4 regions of the Shinella sp. G-2 genome follow, and region 1 is predicted to be linked to each of the others. Evidence: predicted binding sites of a transcription regulator. Region 1 holds the regulator's gene; each other region holds the start of a gene.
What was found. The regulator PhoB, encoded in region 1, activates phosphate uptake and scavenging genes when phosphate is short. The targets are predictions, from matches to a motif close to TGTCATNNANCTGTCAT.
Positions count from the first base shown of each region.

Region 2: V8U06_RS15455 (DUF2794 domain-containing protein) is a predicted target of PhoB. The motif match lies at 1,277-1,293, and genes of this name have one in related genera.
Region 3: ugpB (sn-glycerol-3-phosphate ABC transporter substrate-binding protein UgpB) is a predicted target of PhoB. The motif match lies at 1,673-1,689, and genes of this name have one in related genera.
Region 4: ppk2 (polyphosphate kinase 2) is a predicted target of PhoB. The motif match lies at 2,109-2,125, and genes of this name have one in related genera.

Region 1 covers NZ_JBBEYH010000004.1:59,085-62,028, reverse strand. Annotated here, with positions in the region: gene V8U06_RS09385 (GcrA family cell cycle regulator) at 1-509, shown strand, start outside; gene phoB (phosphate regulon transcriptional regulator PhoB) at 648-1,331, opposite strand; gene phoU (phosphate signaling complex protein PhoU) at 1,355-2,074, opposite strand; gene pstB (phosphate ABC transporter ATP-binding protein PstB) at 2,125-2,940, opposite strand.
Region 2 covers NZ_JBBEYH010000008.1:149,488-152,431, forward strand. Annotated here, with positions in the region: gene pyc (pyruvate carboxylase) at 1-108, shown strand, start outside; gene V8U06_RS15450 (N-acetyltransferase family protein) at 285-836, shown strand; gene V8U06_RS15455 (DUF2794 domain-containing protein) at 882-1,256, opposite strand; gene V8U06_RS15460 (DUF1223 domain-containing protein) at 1,672-2,427, opposite strand; gene acnA (aconitate hydratase AcnA) at 2,601-2,944, opposite strand, start outside.
Region 3 covers NZ_JBBEYH010000005.1:45,676-48,619, forward strand. Annotated here, with positions in the region: gene ugpA (sn-glycerol-3-phosphate ABC transporter permease UgpA) at 1-144, opposite strand, end outside; gene ugpB (sn-glycerol-3-phosphate ABC transporter substrate-binding protein UgpB) at 211-1,515, opposite strand; gene V8U06_RS10990 (dual specificity protein phosphatase family protein) at 2,028-2,591, opposite strand; gene V8U06_RS10995 (cisplatin damage response ATP-dependent DNA ligase) at 2,868-2,944, opposite strand, start outside.
Region 4 covers NZ_JBBEYH010000002.1:22,679-25,622, forward strand. Annotated here, with positions in the region: gene V8U06_RS03950 (CorA family divalent cation transporter) at 80-1,090, opposite strand; gene ppk2 (polyphosphate kinase 2) at 1,106-2,014, opposite strand; gene V8U06_RS03960 (diguanylate cyclase) at 2,155-2,944, opposite strand, start outside.

The DNA of each region.
Region 1 (2,944 bases):
TCAAGAAGCTCTGGAGCGAGGGCCTCAGCGCAAGCCAGATCGCGGCACAGCTTGGCGGCGTCAGCCGCAATGCCGTCATCGGCAAGGTGCACCGGCTGAACCTGCCGGGCCGCGCCAAGGCCGGCGGCACGCAGACCGCCGCCCGCCCGAAGCGCCCGGCGGCGGCCGCCGCGCCGCGCCCGTCGAACTTCACGGCCCGCCCGGCTGCCCCGCGCGCCGTCGCCCGCCCCACCGGCAACGCGCTGCCGAAGGAAGACATGGACGCCGATTTCGACGTGCAGAGCGAACGGCTTCCGGTTCCGGCCAATGGCAACGGCACCGTCGTGCCGATGTCGCGCAAGCTGGAACTGACGCAGCTGACCGAGCGCACCTGCAAGTGGCCGATCGGCGACCCGCTGAACGACGACTTCCATTTCTGCGGCAACGAGTCCCCGGACAATTCGCCCTACTGCACCTATCACCAGCGCCTCGCCTACCAGCCGTCCGCCGAGCGGCGCCGGATGCGCTGATCAGTCATCGATAGCAAGATGCAATACGGGCCCGAAAGGGCCCGTTTTCGTTTGGGGACAAGGCCGGGGAACGGAACCCCCAAGACGCAAACAGGCCCCGCAGGGCCCATTTCCGTCCTTGGGAGGAATTTCGTCCGCTCAGGTTTCCAGCGAGTAGCCCGCACCGCGAACCGTGCGGATGACATCCTGCATGTTGGCGAAATTGAGCGCCTTGCGCAGGCGCCCGACATGGACGTCGACCGTGCGTTCGTCGACATAGATGTCATGGCCCCAGACGCCGTCCAGAAGCTGCGAGCGCGAGAAAACGCGGCCCGGCGAGGTCATCAGGAACTCCAGCAGGCGGAATTCCGTCGGGCCGAGGCGTACTTCGCGGGTGCGGCGGTGGACGCGGTGCGTCTCGCGGTCGAGTTCGATATCGCCGCAGCGCAGCACCGTCGAGACGACCTCGGGCTTGGCGCGGCGCAGCATGGCGCGCACGCGGGCGACCAGTTCCGGCGTCGAGAAGGGCTTGACGACATAGTCGTCCGCGCCGGTGGCAAGACCGCGCACGCGCTCGCTCTCCTCGCCGCGCGCCGTCAGCATGATGATCGGCAGGCGCTCGGTTTCCGGGCGCTGGCGCAGGCGCCGGCACAGTTCGATACCGGAGACGCCGGGCAGCATCCAGTCGAGGATGAGCAGATCGGGCATGCGCTCCTGCAGGCGCATCTCGGCTTCGTCACCGGAGAGGATCGTATCGACCTCGAAGCCTTCCGCCTCGAGATTGTAGCGCAGGAGGACGCTGAGCGCCTCCTCGTCTTCCACGACGGCTATTCTGGGCACCATGGAGTTTGAACCCTGCTTCTCTTTTACTCGGTGACGTCGGCGGCGACCACGGAGGTCGACGTGTCGTCCTTCGGGCGCTCGCCTTCCGGCTGGGAGCCGGTCGCCATGTAGTAGATGGTCTCGGCGATGTTGGTCGCGTGGTCACCGATGCGCTCGATGTTCTTGGCGCAGAACAGGAGATGGGTGCAGGGCGTGATGTTGCGCGGGTCTTCCATCATGTAGGTCAGGAGTTCGCGGAACAGCGAGGTGTAGATGGCGTCGATCTCGTCGTCGCGCTCGCGGATGGCCTTGGCCTTGTCCACCGAGCGGGTGGCGTAGACATCGAGCACTTCCTTCAACTGCATCAGCGCCAGTTCGGCCAGGTGCTCCAGGCCGCGGGCGAGCTTGCGGGGCATGCCCGAGCTCTGCACGGCGATGACGCGCTTGGCCGTGTTCTTGCCGAGGTCGCCGACACGCTCCAGTTCGGCGGCGATGCGGATCGCGCCCATGATCTCGCGCAGGTCCGCCGCCATCGGCTGGCGCTTGGCGATGGTGACGACCGCCTTGTCGTTGATCTGGCGCTCGGCAGTGTCGAGGATGACGTCCTCGGAAATGACCTTCTGGGCAAGGGCCGCGTCCGTCGTGACGAGGGCGCGCACGGAATCGGCCACCATCTGCTCGGCGGTGCCGCCCATTTCGGAGATGCGGCGGGAGAGGTACTTCAGTTCTTCGTCGTAGATCGAGACAATATGGGTCGATGACATGGTTCTGTCCTTAATGCACTCGGTTTCAGGGATGCCTGGCGACGGAAGCGTCAGCCGAAGCGGCCCATGATGTAGTCCTGGGTGCGCTGGTCATCCGGGTTGGTGAACATCTTGTCGGTGTCGTTCTCCTCGACGAGGTTGCCGAGATGGAACATGGCGGTGCGCTGCGAGACGCGGGCTGCCTGCTGCATGGAGTGCGTCACGATGACGATGGTGAAGTTGGCGCGCAGCTCGTGGATCAGTTCCTCAACCTTGGCGGTCGCGATGGGATCGAGCGCCGAGCAGGGCTCGTCCATCAGGATGACTTCCGGGCTGACGGCGACGGCGCGGGCGATGCACAGGCGCTGCTGCTGGCCACCGGAAAGGCCGGTGCCGCCTTCCTGCAGGCGATCCTTCACCTCGTTCCACAGGCCGGCCTTCTGCAGGCTCGACTCGACGATGCCGTCCATGTCGGCCTTCGTCCTGGCAAGGCCATGGATGCGCGGACCGTAGGCGACGTTTTCGTAGATCGACTTCGGGAACGGATTCGGCTTCTGGAAGACCATGCCGACGCGGGCGCGCAGTTCGACGACGTCGATCGACGGATCGTAGATATCGTCGCTGTCGAGCGTGATGCGGCCGGTGACGCGGCAGCCGTCGATCGTGTCGTTCATGCGGTTCAACGTGCGCAGGAAGGTCGACTTGCCGCAGCCCGACGGGCCGATGAGGGCCGTCACGGTGTTTTCACGGACATTCAGGTTGACGTCGTAGAGGGCGCGCTTCTCGCCGTAATAGACCGAAACGTCCTTGCCGATCATCTTGTAGGAAATGTCGTTCATTTTCTTGTCCAGCGCTTTCTCGACTGCTGCTTCTGACATCATGTTCATAGGA
Region 2 (2,944 bases), on a different contig from region 1:
ATGGAAACCGCGCTGCATGCCGAAAGGGACGGCATGATCTCGGAAGTGCTCGTCCGGGCCGGCGACCAGATCGACGCCAAGGACCTGCTGATCGTCTACGGCGCCTGACCGGCACCGCAAATCACGGTCATGCCCGCGCCGGTTTCGGGCATGACGGCAGCGCCTGACGATCCAGTTTTACCAAGCGCCCCGGGATGGCGTTAACGCCATCCCCTTTTCGCCCTTGCTTTCCGGCAAGGGCGGACGCAAAACGCGGCGGATTGTTCAACGAAACGCAGGCTTCCATGAGCTTCGTCATCCGCACCGCCGCCCCCGGCGACATCGCCGCCTTCACCGAGATCTACCGCGAGTCCGTGTTGAACGGCGTGGCAAGCTACGAGATCGACCCGCCCTCGCTCGACGAGATGCAGGCGCGTTTTGTGGCGATCACGGGCAAAGGCTATCCCTATATCGTCGCCATCGAGCAGACCGGCCTCATCCTCGGCTATGCCTATGCCTCGGCCTTCCGGACCCGCCCGGCCTATCGCTGGCTCGTCGAGGATTCGGTCTATCTGGCGCCGGAAGCGCGCGGCAAGGGTGTCGGCAAGGCGCTGCTCGCGGAACTCATTCGCCGCTGCACGGAGCTTGGTTTTCGCCAGATGGTCGCCGTCATCGGCGGCGCGCATCCCGCCTCCATCGCCGTCCACAGCGCTGCCGGCTTCGCGCATTCGGGCCGCATGACGGCGACCGGCTTCAAGCACGGCCGCTGGCTCGATACCGTCTTCATGCAGCGCCCGCTCGGCGATGGAGCCGAGACGGAGCCATCGGCGGCGGATTATCCGGGAACGATGGGGTAAATCGGAAAAGGCGGGCGTGCCGGCGTCGACCGCCCGGGAGACGGGTCACGTCTCGACGAGACGCAGCACCTTGTCGAAGACCTTCAGAACCTGGTTCAGTTCGTGCCCGCGCTTCAGGATGGTGCCGTGCTGGTTGATGACGCTGTAGGCGCCCTGCTTGGCCGCGAGCTTCGGGTTTTTCTCGACGCGGTAGAGCGGCATTTCGCCGGATCGTTTGAAGATCGAGAAGACGGCCTTGTCACGCATATGGTCGATGGCATAGTCGCGCCACTCGCCCTCGCCGACCATGCGGCCATAGACCCAGAGAATCGCGTCGAGCTCCCGCCGATGGAAGGTAACCGGCAGCGGATCCTTGCTGCTGCGGTATTCCTTGAGGTCGACCACGACATTGGACGCCTGCAAATCCGGCTGATCTGTCATCGAATCTCCGCACCTTTTCTGTGACGGCACGGTGACAGTGTGCCTGACCGATGCCGAAAAGCAAGGCGGATGGGTCGGGCCGGGCAATTTTGCAAAAATCCGCCCCGCCGCATTTCAGACAAACAGACGCCCAATTTTGAGGAGACAGTCCGCCAGTCGCCGCTCCTACCGGCCTTCTGCCTTGTGCGGGAAGACGGTTCGTTAGGGCCAGCGTCTGTCGAAGTTGCCCTGTATTCCGTTGCCGGCAGCTTCGTCTCGGTCCGGTCCGTCTATCTTCGAACCCTCAAGCCCCAGCCCCTCGAAGAAGCCGGACCGGACCTCCCCGAAGCGCAGGCGCTTCGGTGTTCTGCGGGCTCGTTCTCACAAATCGCTGCACGGTTCGGCCCTGCGCCAGGCGCTTACCGGTATGGCGTGTCTACCGGGATGCCTTGTCGCCGGTCAGCACCGTTGCTCCCAGGATCGCGCCCGGCGTGTCGGCCGTCTTCATGCGCTGGAGCAGCACGGCGCAGCCGCCGGCCTTCTTTTTCTTCTTCAGCATGTCGGCGGGCAGCACGAGGTTCGTCTCCTTGCCCTCCCACATGCCGATCGTTTCCATATCGGTCACGGCATGCCAGTAGTTCACCGTCTTGCCGCGGTTCTCGCCCTTGTCGATGTCGATAGTGCGTTCGCGCTCGAAATAGGCGATGACGATATTGGCCTTGCCCTCGCCCGCCCCGACGCGGATGCGCAACTCGTCGTTCTGCACCGCCACATCGACCGGCACTTCCAACCCCTTGCCCTCGTCGGGCATGGCGGCGATGCGGTCGCGGATGCCGGAAATGTCGGCGCCGTTGATATGCTCCCGGCCGTTCAGCACGGCCTGGGGCGTATAGACGCCGTTGCGGCCGAACATGCGGGCATAGGCATATTGCCGGTCGGTATTGTCCTTGGAGGCGAGCGTGTCCGCCCAGCCGAGATAGTTCCAGTAGTCGACATGATAGGAGAGCGCGACGACCTTGCCCTCGCGGGCCAGCGTCTCAAGGGCCTTGTCGGCCGGCGGACAGGAGGAGCAGCCCTGGCTGGTGAAGAGTTCGACGACACCCTTGGGCTTTATCGCTTCCTGCGCGTGAGCGGCGCCGGCTCCCAGCGTCAGCAGGATCGCCAGACATTCCGATATGTACGGTCTCGGCATGATCAATTCCAATGGAGCGCCGGCAGGAGCCAGCCATTTGCGCCCGTCATACGCCCTTGCCGCTTCAACAGGAAGTCACGATGGAGTGAAACTGTTGGTTGGATTCGCGTGCCTCAGAACGAAAAATGCCGGGGCTTTGGGCCCCGGCACGTCATTGTTCAGGCTGTATCCGCTCAGGCGGCGAGATCGCGAAGAACGGTCTGCAGGATGCCGCCGTTGTTCATGTAGGTCACTTCGTCGAGCGTATCGATGCGGCAAAGGAGCGGAACCTCCTTCACCGTGCCGTCGGAGTAGGTGATCTTGGCGATCTTCTTCTCGCGCGGCTTGATGTCGCCTTCCAGGCCCTCGATCGTGACGACTTCGTCGCCCTTGAGGTCGAGCGATGCCCAGGTCGTGCCTTCCTCGAAGACGAAGGGCACGACGCCCATGCCGACGAGGTTGGAACGATGGATGCGCTCGAAGGACTGCGCCACCACGGCCTTGACGCCGAGCAGGTTCGTGCCCTTGGCCGCCCAGT
Region 3 (2,944 bases), on a different contig from region 1:
TTTCAGGCCGAACGGATCCTCGCGCAGCACCGACTGGTAGAGCGCCTGGCTGGCCGGCCAGAAGAAGAAGACAACGGTCAGGACGATCTGCGGCGCGAGCAGCAGATACGGCAGGACCTTGTTGGGAAAGACGACAGACTGCATGAGGCTCCCCTTCCGTAGAAGACAGGCCCGCACCGCCAGGCGGCGCGGGCGCGGTGGTTCAGGGGATTACTGGCCGACCGCGGCGGCGATGGCGGCGTTGGCCTTCTGCACACCCTCCGTCAGGGCGGCCTTGGCATCCTTCTTGCCGGCGAGCATGGCTTCAAACTCCTCGTTGAGGATATCGCGTACCTGCGGCAGGTTCACGAGGCGCACACCCTTGGAGTTTTCCGTCGGCGCCTTGCCGAGCATCTGCTTGATGGGGGTCTCGCGGCCGGGGTTCTTCTCGTAGAAGCCCGATGCCTTGGTCGCCTCATAGGCGGCCATCGTCACGGGCATGTAGCCGGAAACCTCATGCAGGCGGACCTGGATTTCCGTCTTGGAGAGGAAGTTGAAGAACTCGGCGATGCCCTTGTATTCCGCATCGCTCTTGCCCGCGAAGACCCAGAGGCTGGCGCCGCCCGGAATCGTGTTCTGCGGGCCATGGCCTTCATAATAGGGCAGCTGGCCGACGCCGTAGTTGACGCCGGACTTCACGATATCGCCGAGACCGCCAGAGGATTCGGTGAGGATCGCGCATTCGCCGGACATGAAGAGCTGCTTGGCTTCGGAGGTGCGCCCGCCGTAGCGGAACGTGCCGTCCTTGCTGAGATCGGCGATCGCCTGGAAATGATCGACGAAGATCGGCGCATCGATCTTCAGCTCCACATCGAGGCCCGCCAGGCCATTCTCGTTCGTCCCATAGGGCACGTTGTTCCAGGCGGAGAAGTTCTCGGTCTGGATCCAGGTCAGCCAGGTCGAGGTGAAGCCGCAGTCGGACGCGCCGCTCGCCTTGATCTTTTTGGCGGCCTCGAAGACCTCGGGCCAGGTTGCCGGCGGCTTTTCCGCATCGAGGCCGGCCTTGGCGAAGACGTCCTTGTTGTAATAGAGGATCGGCGACGAGGAGTTGAAGGGGAACGACAGCATCGTGCCGTCGGGCTTGGAATAATAGGACACGATGCCCGGCAGGTACTGGTCCTTCTTGAACTCGTAGCCACCCTTCTGCAGCACCTCGGCCACCGGCACGACAGCGCCCTCGGCGCCCAGCATCACGCCGCTGCCGGCGTCGAAGACCTGGAGGATGGCCGGTGCCTGCTTGGCCCGGAAGGCCGCGATGCCGGCGTTCAGCGCCTCGGGATAGGTGCCCTTGAAGACGGGCACGACCTTGTACTCCGTCTGGCTTTCGTTGAATTCCTTGGCGAGCTGTTCGACAGCTTCATTGTTCGCGCCCGTCATGGCGTGCCACCAGGGCAGCTCCGTCGCCGCAAGGGCGCTGGAGGCGAGCAAGAGCGAAATCGCGGATGTGGCCACAAGGGTCCTGTTCAGGCGTGTCATGGTGTTTCCTCCCGTTTCGATATGAAGAAGACGATCCTCCTATGCGCCAATCCTCCTCGATCGAACGCATTATGCTTTCGCGACGAAAGCAATCTTACTTAAAGCGCACTTTAGCGAAAACGCAAGCGAAAATGGAATGTGTAATCCACAATATTAGAGTCATGGAATTTTTGTTCCATTGGCGGCGGCCCGCAACGCTCCTGCGGTCCCCGTCTCGAGAACCATGGAAACGTCCTGAACGCGCCGATCTCGTCACCCGCCCCGTCCGCTTCCAGATCGGCCAGGATCGTGGAAGAGCCGCTGCATTCCCATCACATAGAGGCGCGGACGCCGATGCCAAGACCCACCCTGCCTGTGCAGGCCGGGCATTGTGAAAGGGCGACGCTGGAGTTCGTCAGGGAAAGGTGGGAACCGGTTTTCCCGAAAAGACAAACAGAGCATGTCTGGTTCAATCTGAACCTGACATGCTCTCGTGGCGGCATTCAGCGTCCGCCCCTGCAGACGGGGAACGTTCAACCGGCGGAACGGTCCGTCGCTTCCATGTCCTCCCATCTTTCGTCCATGGCATAGGCGGGGGAGAAGAAGGGCACGGCGAAATGGCCGTAGCGGATGGAGAGCTGGCGTTCGGCCGTTTCCTCGTTTTCATGCGCGATGCGGGCGAGATAGACGACCGAGGCAAGTCCGGTCCGGTCCGCGCCCGAGCGGCAATGGATGAGGATCGGGCGCGGCGCATCGCGCAGGACCGCGACAAGGTCCGCCGCCGTCTTCGCGTCGAGGCGCCGGCCGGCATTCAGCGGAAAATCGATCAGGGTCAGGCCGAGCCGTTTTGCGGCGGCGGCTTCGTCCCGGTACCAGGCCGAACCGTCATCCCGCCCCCTCAGATTGAGGACGGTGCGGATCTTGTAGCGCCCGGCATAGGTCGCAAGGTCGGCCGGCGTGGGCTGGTTGGAGCGGTAGGCTTCCCCCGGCACCACGGCGGCGAAATTCCCGGTCATCTGGATCGCCACGAGATAGAGGCCGAGCCCGAGGCCGGCGACGCCGCACACAAATCCCGCCCATTTCAAGAATCGTTTCATGATCGCCGTCCTGCCAGTTGCGTCGGCAGGAAAGTCCTTGCGCCTGACAGGGCGCTGAACGTCGCCCTGGAAAGGGCGGAACCCGGCGCGATTCCGGTGACATGGGAACGCTTGTCTCGTTGATCGCATTGTCCGACGCCGAAGCTATCCCGCTTCGGATGCTTGTCCTGCATGTCGCCTTGTCCGACGCCGAAGCGATTCCGCTTCTGCTCGAAATGCTTGACCCGCTTGTCGCATTGTCCGACGCCGAAGCGACCTCGCTTCGGCTGGAAATGCTTAGCCCTCCTTCGCCTCCACCATCGCCATCAGCGTTTCCAGCCGGTCGGCGTCGGCGGGCAGCTTGTCCTGCCGCA
Region 4 (2,944 bases), on a different contig from region 1:
AGTGGGAACCGGTTTTCCCGAACAGACAAACGAAAACAAAAGAATTTAGAGCGTAGAAGCCGGCTCCGACTGGACTTCGCTAGAACCGCAGGTCGATGCCGGCGCGGCGCAGCAGCCAGTAGAAGAGCGCGGTGGCGGCCACGCCGAGCAGCATGGCCCAGACGAAGCCCGATTCCCCCACGCTGAAGGGCAGGCCCGCCGTGTTCATGCCGAAGACACCGACGACCAGCGTGCCGGGCAGAAGCAGCGCGCTCATCACGGCCATGGCCTTGAGGCTGCGGTTCGATTCGTCCGCCAGCTCCGCCGCCATTTCTTCCTGGAGCAGGCGGGCGCGGTCGTTGACCGTGACGATTTCGCGGTCGAGCCGCTCCAGCCGCAGCGAGAGCCGCCGGAACATTGCATGGGCATGGTCGCTCAGGGCCCAGTCCTCGCGGTCCTCCTCGTCGAACAGCGCCACCATGCCGGCGACCGGCCGGTGCAGCGAGACCGCGAGCCGGCGCACCTCCTTGAGGCTGCGCCGTTCGTCGCTCAGACGCTCGGTGACCAGGCGGTCCTCCACCGCATCGAGCAGGCTTGCGGCCTCCTTCAGCTTGAGCGCCGTGTTCTTGCAGAAGGCGGCGACGATGGCCTCGAAAAGTTCATAGGCGGTCGCCGGGCAGAAACCGTCGGCGAAGGATCGCCGCACGCGGTTCACCGCCTCCACGGGATGGCGCCGGCCGGTGACGAGAAGCCGGTCCGTCAGGGCGAAATGCAGGCGCCCCACGCTGGTGGAGGCCCGGTCCGTCTCCTGCTGCTGCAGGTCGGCGATGACGCCATGCGTCGTGCCGGCCTCATGGCCAAGCACCAGGCTTTCGTCATGGCCCTCCAGGATCGCGCGTGCTGCCGCCGGCAGGGCGCACCGTCCCGGCAGCCAGCCCTGTATGCGCTGGTCGACGAGATCGACATGCAGCCACACCCAGCCCTCGCCGGCCGCAAGCGCCGTCTCGATCTCCTGCGGGGCGAGCGGCAGGACCGGCCCGCCGGGCGTGCAGCGATAGGCGCCGACGAGCCCCGGCGTTACCGCCCGTTGCGTCTGGTCGAGGAGGTTCAAGGGCCTGCGCCGGTCTCAGTAGGCTTCCGGGACGTACATTTCATCCGGCGGCTCGTGGCGAACATAGTCGTCGTGGCGCACGCGCTCCGGCAGGTCGATCTGCGTCTTCGGCACGTCCTCGTAGGGCACCTGCGAAAGAAGATGGGCGATGCAGTTGAGGCGCGCCTTCTTCTTGTCTACGGCCTCGACGATCCACCAGGGCGCTTCGGGAATATGCGTGCGCGCCAGCATCTCTTCCTTCGCCTTGGTGTAGTCTTCCCAGTGGACGCGGCTTTCGAGATCCATGGGCGAAAGCTTCCACTGCTTCAGCGGATCATGGATGCGCATGCGGAAACGGAATTCCTGCTCCTCGTCGGTGATCGAGAACCAGTATTTGATGAGGATGATGCCGGAGCGAACCAGCATGCGCTCGAATTCCGGCACCGAGCGGAAGAATTCCTCCAGCTCGTCCGATGAACAGAAGCCCATGACGCGCTCGACGCCGGCACGGTTGTACCAGGAGCGGTCGAACAGCACCATTTCGCCGGCGGACGGCAGGTGCGGCACATAGCGCTGGAAGTACCATTGATTGCGCTCGCGCTCGGTCGGCGCGGGCAGCGCAACGACGCGGCAGATGCGCGGATTGAGACGCTGGGTCACGCGCTTGATGGCGCCGCCCTTGCCGGCCGAATCGCGCCCCTCGAACAGGACGACGACCTTCAGCTTCTTGTGCTGCACCCAGTCCTGCAGCTTCACCAGCTCATGCTGCAGGCGGAACAGCTCGCGGAAATAGACGCGGCGCTCCAGCGTCTGCGGCGCCGGGCCGGACATGCCCTCGGCGACGAGCTCGTCCAGCCGCTCCTCCTCGATCTGCATTTCCAGCTCTTCGTCGAAACTGTCGGCGATTTCCGCCTTGATGCGGCTGAGGTGATTGTCGTCGAGCATGGCCGGGATCCGTCAAAGTGAGGGTTGTGCCCCGCGGCGGACGTGCAGAAGCGGCGCGTCGCGGAACTTCCGGCCCATCGTATAAGAAGCGCACATGACCCTTTTGTGACAGGTCGCGGCGGGCGGAATGCCGAGGGGTGTTACGCCGAAACCACCTGGTTGCGGCCGGCATTCTTGGCGGCGTAGAGCCGGGCGTCGGCAGCCGAAAGCAGCGCGTTCAGCGTCGTGCCGTCATGATAGCTGTTGGCGACGCCGATGCTGACCGTGACGGGCATGCCGTCCGGCCGGCGGATTTCCGCTTCGACCCGCTGGCGCAGCATTTCGGCGCGCTCGGCGCCGGCCGCCGGGGCGACATCCTCGCAGAGCACCACGAACTCCTCGCCGCCGAAACGGAAGAGCCGGTCGCCGCCCCGCAGCGCCCGTTGCAGGCAGGTCGCGGCCTCCTTCAGCACGCCATCGCCCGCCAGGTGCCCGAAGCGGTCGTTGACGTCCTTGAAGTGGTCGGCGTCGATGATCATCAGGCCGAGGGGCTTGCCCGCGACGAGCATGGCCGAGAGCATGCGCGGCGCCTCGAATTCCAGGCGGCTGCGGTCGTAGACGCCGGTCAGCGCATCGCGGCCCGAGCGATCGAGCAGGTCCTCGTAGCGCTCGCGGAAGGTAAGATCGGCGAAGATATCGGCGATTGGCCGAGGCGAAACGGGGATCGCCGAAATGCGCGAATAATAGAGATAGACGGTGATCAGCACCGCATAGGCGCAGGCCGCCATCATCTTGGCGACCCAGCCGCCCCAGAAGACTTCCACCGGCGCATCGTTGAGGAAATGCAGCGCCGAATAAAAGCCGATCTGGTCGAAGGTCAGCACCGCGACGCCGGAAACGAAGAAGCGCATCGCCGTGTTCTTCCGGAACACGCGGCCAAGCCGCTCGTAG